Regions from separate parts of the Rahnella aquatilis CIP 78.65 genome, predicted to be linked through region 2. Evidence: predicted binding sites of a transcription regulator. Region 2 holds the regulator's gene; the other holds the start of a gene.
What was found. The regulator PurR, encoded in region 2, represses purine synthesis genes. The targets are predictions, from matches to a motif close to CANGCAAACGTTTGCNTG.
Positions count from the first base shown of each region.

Region 1: the regulator PurR is predicted to act here: its motif matches at 1,471-1,488, upstream of RAHAQ2_RS21660 (nucleobase:cation symporter-2 family protein).

Region 1 is NC_016818.1:4,784,900-4,788,049, forward strand. It holds gene RAHAQ2_RS21650 (PTS cellobiose transporter subunit IIC) at 1-39, shown strand, start outside; gene gltS (sodium/glutamate symporter) at 93-1,304, opposite strand; gene RAHAQ2_RS21660 (nucleobase:cation symporter-2 family protein) at 1,543-2,934, shown strand; gene RAHAQ2_RS21665 (AsmA family protein) at 3,088-3,150, shown strand, end outside.
Region 2 is NC_016818.1:3,029,422-3,032,571, reverse strand. It holds gene punC (purine nucleoside transporter PunC) at 1-3, opposite strand, end outside; gene punR (DNA-binding transcriptional activator PunR) at 140-1,045, shown strand; gene purR (HTH-type transcriptional repressor PurR) at 1,081-2,106, opposite strand; gene cydH (cytochrome bd-I oxidase subunit CydH) at 2,377-2,529, shown strand; gene RAHAQ2_RS13590 (C40 family peptidase) at 2,695-3,150, opposite strand, start outside.

The DNA.
Region 1 (3,150 bases), 1.8 Mb from region 2:
GAACAGATGTTCACTGAAAAGGCGGATGCGGCACAATAAACCTGGCGGGAAGGAATAAATCAGGCACAGAAATGATATTTCTGTGCCTTTTTTTAGCTGATGGCCGGGAATATCGGCAGCATCAGATAGAGTTTAATCACAATCGCATTGGCAATATCGATGAAGAATGCGCCCACCATCGGCACCACCAGAAACGCAAGATGCGAAGGCCCGAACTGGTTGGTGATCGCCTGCATATTGGCAATGGCCGTCGGGGTGGCACCCAGCCCGAAACCACAGTGCCCTGCCGCCAGCACCGCCGCGTCGTAGTTTTTCCCCATCACGCGATAAGTCACGAAAATCGCGTAAAGTGCCATTGCAAGGGTTTGTACGATAAGAATCGCCATCATCGGCACCGCGAGTGACGCCATCTCCCACAACTTAAGGCTCATCAATGCCATGGCGAGGAACAGCGATAAACTGACGTTGCCCAGCACGGATACTGCACGGTCGAAGACACGGTAAAAACCGAGCCATGCCAGCATATTACTCAGGATCACACCGACAAAGAGCACGCAGACAAAGGTTGGAATTTCAAATGCCGAGCCTTGCAACAGGCCGGAGATGTGCGTCCCCGCCATCAGGCAGATCGCAATCAGCGCGATGGTTTCCACCATCACCAGTGGCGTGATCATCCTGCCAATCGACGGTTTCTCAAATGCGCTCGGATCGACCGTATCTTCAGGTGTGCCTTGAGGTGTGGAAGAATGGCTCACCAGATAGCGCGCTACCGGGCCGCCAATAATGCCGCCGAGCACCAGACCAAAGGTCGCGCAAGCCATCGCGACTTCCGTCGCATTTTCAAAACCATAACGCTCGATAAACAGCTTGCTCCATGCCGCGCCGGTGCCGTGGCCGCCTGAAAGGGTAATCGACCCCGCCAGCAAACCCATCAGCGGGTCCAGCCCCAGCATTTTCGCCATACCGATACCAATGGCATTTTGTAAAAGCAGTAAACCCACGACAATAAACACCAGCAGAAACAGGGATTTTCCGCCTGCCCGCAGGCTTGCAAGATTGGCATTAAGGCCAATGGTTGCGAAGAAGGCCAGCATCAGTGGCTCTTTTAAAGACATGTCGAAACCGACTTCCCAGCCGAACATCTGATTGGCGATCAGCAACAGCAAAGCGACCAGCAAACCACCGGCAACGGGTTCAGGAATGGTGTATTTTTTGAGGAATTTGACCGACTGAACGCATTTCCGTCCTAAAAGGAGTACCAGTGTGGCGGCAACCAGTGTGCCGTAGGTATCGAGTTGAATCATTCACGAACTCCATTTTAAAATAAATACAATAAAATTAATTGCTTATAAAATTTTCACTGACATGTTTTTTCCCAGAAGCTGAATTAGAAGTCATTCACGCTGCATCAGGCAAGAAAAACAGGCTATAAATCCCGCCCAATCCCAAACCAGCCGTGGAATATTGCCGTTAGCAAACGATTGCTTTTATCGTTAATTTCAATAAAAATGCCCGCTTTGCCGCTTATTGGAATGCCACAGCATGAGTTCGCAACCCGCAGAACAAGAAACACAGCAACCCGATCTCTCCCGCCAGCAAAAAAGTGAACTGATTTACCGGCTCGAGGACCGCCCGCCTTTACCTCAGACGTTATTCGCCGCCTGTCAGCACCTGCTGGCGATGTTTGTTGCGGTAATCACACCGGCATTACTGATTTGTCAGGCGCTGGGTTTACCTGCGCAGGACACGCAGCACATCATCAGCATGTCGCTGTTCGCCTCTGGCCTGGCGTCTATTTTGCAGATTAAAACCTGGGGGCCGGTCGGCTCAGGTTTACTTTCGATTCAGGGCACCAGCTTTAACTTTGTCGCTCCGCTTATCATGGGCGGGATGGCGCTGAAAAATGGCGGTGCGGATGTGCCGACCATGATGGCGGCGCTGTTCGGCACGCTGATGCTGGCTTCCTGTACCGAAATCATTCTTTCCCGTTTCCTGCATCTCGCGCGCCGCATTATTACGCCGCTGGTTTCCGGCATCGTGGTAATGATTATCGGGCTGTCACTGATTCAGGTCGGGCTGACATCTATCGGCGGCGGATATGCAGCCATGAGCGATCACACTTTCGGCGCACCGAAAAATCTGCTGCTGGCCGCCGTCGTGCTGGTGGTGATTGTTCTGCTAAACCGTCAACGTAATCCTTACCTGCGCGTGGCATCTCTGGTTATCGCGATGGCTGTGGGTTATCTGGTGGCCTGGATGACGGGCATGTTGCCAACCGTCGCGCCAGCCGCGCAAGGTAACTGGATAACATTACCGACGCCGCTGTATTACGGGCTGGGTTTTGACTGGAATCTGCTGATCCCGCTGATGCTGATTTTCATGGTGACATCGCTGGAAACCATCGGTGATATTACGGCCACTTCAGACGTTTCTGAGCAGCCAGTCAGCGGCCCGCTTTACATGAAGCGCATCAAAGGCGGCGTGCTGGCCAATGGCCTGAACTCGATGCTTTCTGCGGTATTTAACACCTTCCCGAATTCCTGCTTCGGACAAAACAACGGCGTCATTCAGCTGACCGGCGTTGCCAGCCGTTATGTCGGTTTTGTGGTCGCGCTGATGCTGATTCTCCTCGGGCTGTTCCCTGCCGTTGCAGGCTTTGTGCAGCATATTCCTGAACCGGTGCTGGGTGGCGCCACCATCGTGATGTTCGGTACCATTGCCGCTTCGGGTGTGCGTATTGTTTCCCGCGAGCGTCTGAACCGCCGCGCGATTATGATCATGGCGCTTTCTCTCGCTGTCGGTATGGGTGTTTCCCAGCAACCGCTGATCCTGCAATTCGCGCCAGACTGGCTGAAAACCCTTCTCTCTTCTGGCATTGCGGCAGGCGGCATTACTGCGATTGTTCTGAATCTGGTTTTCCCTCACGAAAAGTAATCACCGGATGTAATCCGCGTGCAACAGCGGCAGAAGGTCTGGAACCCCTGCCGCTTTTTATTGCCTCCATTCGGCTAACCTGTTGAGAAAAGTCGCTGTTTGCGGCATAAACAAAGAATCTTTTTCCATTTTCCCGTTACAGGGCTCCAGACGATGAGATTTATCGGTAAAATTTTGCTGACGTTCGCCTTACTTCTGGTGCTGGCGATCGTGCTG
Region 2 (3,150 bases):
CATTATCGTCTCGTTAATTTATTTATTGCAGATGATGTGACGCAGATTACGTACCGGAGGCGGAGTTTAACGCTTTGATAACAGGCTTGTGAAACGCTAATATTTGCACACTGCTATCAAAAATATTGAAGGCTGAATTATGTGGTCAGAATACACCCTTGAAGTGGTTGATGCCGTGGCAAGAACCGGCAGTTTTAGTGCGGCAGCGCAAGACTTGCACCGCGTGCCTTCGGCTATCAGCTATACCGTCCGTCAGCTTGAGCAGTGGCTGGCCGTGCCGTTGTTTGAACGTCGCCACCGGGAGGTAGTGCTGACGCCTGCAGGCAAGGTTTTTGTCGATGAAGCGCGGATTCTGACAAAAAAAATGATAGCCACACGCCGGCAGTGTCAGCAGGTGGCGAACGGCTGGCGCGGCGAATTACGTGTGGCGGTCGACCGGATTGTAAAACCTGCACGAACACGGCGTCTGGTGCTCGATTTTTACCACCATTTTGCGGATACCGAACTCATTATTCACTCGGAAGTGTTTAATGGTGTCTGGGATGCGCTGGTCGACGGGCGTGCAGACGTGGCGATCGGTGCCACGCGCGCGATACCCGTTGGCGGGCGCTTCAGTTTTCGTGACATGGGATTTATGGACTGGCATTGCGTCGTCAGCCCGCAACATCCGCTGGCGCAATTATCCGGCGCACTGAATGATGATCAACTGCGGCCTTATCCGGCACTCTGTCTGGAAGATACTTCCCGGACATTGCCTAAGCGTGATACCTGGACGCTGGATAATCAGCGGCGCCTGGTCGTGCCAGACTGGACCTGCGCGCTGGAGTGCCTGACCGAAGGTTTATGCGTGGGGATGATGCCGGTTCACCGCGTCACGCCGTGGATAGAACAGAAGAAGTTGCAGGTGCTGACGCTGGAAAATAGGTTCCCGGACAGTCCGTGCTGTCTGACGTGGGATCAAAGCAATCCGTCACCCTCACTGGCCTGGTTACTGGACTATATGGGCGAGACAGAAACGATGAATCAGGAATGGCTGCGTGATTAAAAAAAACGCCTGCACAGGCAGGCGTTCGATATCTGTTAACGGCGGTAATCGCGGTACGGACCGTCGGCGACTGAACGTCGCTCGACCAGTTTCGGATGTACCTCGATGGTCTGAGACTCTTCACGTTTACTGACAATTCTGTCCAGCAACATGGTAAAGGCCATTTCACCCAGACGTTCTTTCGGCTGATGCACGGTTGTCAGCGCCGGAGAGAAATAACGGGCATTACGCACATTGTCGTAACCGATCACAGAAATATCCTGAGGAACGCGAAGGCCCAGTTCGTCTGCGGCACAAATGGCGCCCATTGCCATCACATCGCCGCCACAGAAGACGGCAGTGGGGCGATGCTTTTGCATCAGAATTTTATGCATCGCCTGATAGCCCGATTCCGGCTCGAAATCGCCCTGAACCACCCACTCCTCACGAAGCGGAATATTGGCTTCGGTCAGTGCTTTCACAAACCCCTGGAAGCGGCCGCCGCCGGTATTACGTGCAAGTTGTCCCGGGATCACGCCAATATCACGATGACCGCGTTCAATCAGATAACGCCCGGCCATGTAACCGCCTTCGAAAGCATTATCAATAATGCTGTCGGTGAAGTTTTTACGCGCTTCGCCCCAGTCCATGACCACCATGGGAATGGCGCGGTGCTCCTCGAGCATATTAAGCAATTCATCAGGATATTCTGCGCACATCACCAGCAAGCCGTCGACGCGCTTTTGCGCCAGCATCTGCAGATAGGCTTGTTGTTTCTCCAGATTATTATGCGAGTTACATAAAATCAGCGTATAGCCTTTGGAGAAGCAACTGTTTTCCACGGCCTCAATCACTTCGGCAAAATAGGGCGCTTCGCTGGATGTCGCCAGCAGGCCGATCGTTTTAGTGTTATTGACCTTCAGACTCCGGGCGACAGCACTCGGCGAGTAATGTAGCTCTTTGATTGCAAGGAGAACCGCGTCTTTGGTTTCTTCGGCGACGAAACGTGTTTTATTGATGACGTGCGACACGGTTGTAGTGGAAACGCCAGCGCGCTTTGCGACATCTTTAATCGTTGCCATGTAAACAATGACTCCTGAACTCACGTGTTTCAGCACGTTAGCATTATGTTAATCGTTTGCTTGCGTGGATCTCACTGCTGGCTTCTAAAAGGGCAGTCAAATCGTTGGGTGGATTCTTCAGAATGAGGCGTGAAATGCTCTCGGGTGAAATCAACCGGCACACAGGCGTGTTAACCGACAATTTTCTCTTATAATGCAGGAAAGTGGAAGCAAAATTCTCAGGAACGCCTTGTCATTCAACACAAGATTTTAAAGGTTAATTATGAGAAAATGCGTTGGCACACAATGAGTGTGGCTTTAAAAATGCCACAATTTGATCCGAAAGGGGGTTTGATGGACAGCAACCTGAAATTATCGTTGATCACCACGGTATGCGCTTTGCTTATGATTATTGCTTTCAGCTTCACCGCAGTGATGAACTGATTCATTAAGTGATCCGCCATAAAAAAGGGCGATTCCTGTTGCAGGGATCGCCCTTTTCAATTTTACGCACTGACCGTTACCGCTGATACTCTTCCCTGCATAAACGCTTCGTTAAATGCTATTCAATGGCTGATTAGCGAAACTTCAGACTTAACGAATTGTTTATTATCGGATCGTTTTCGGGGTCATTACCCGACGTGCGCCCACATAGTGATCTTGCCAGTAATCATCGCCGAGAGAGGTGATTTTAATGTCTTCGCCTGTTCTCGGAGACTGAATAAACTTGCCGTTACCCACATAAACACCAACATGGTCTGCTGCGCCGCGGTTATTGATTCTGAAGAATACCAGATCACCGCTTTCAAGTTCGCCGCGTTTGACCGGAGCCGCATCGCGCAGGTGATACATTTCATTCGCTGTGCGTGGCATTTTAATGCGGATCAAATCTTTGTAGGCGTAATAGACTAAGCCGCTGCAATCAAAACCGGTATTCGGTGAGGTTCCGCCCCAGCGATACGGTTTTCCTACCTGATGCATCAGTTTGGTCATGGCCGTTTGCTGGGCATGCTGATAGCGTTTTTTATGTGTTGCACTGAGCGTAATCGGTTTGCTGTCTTCTTC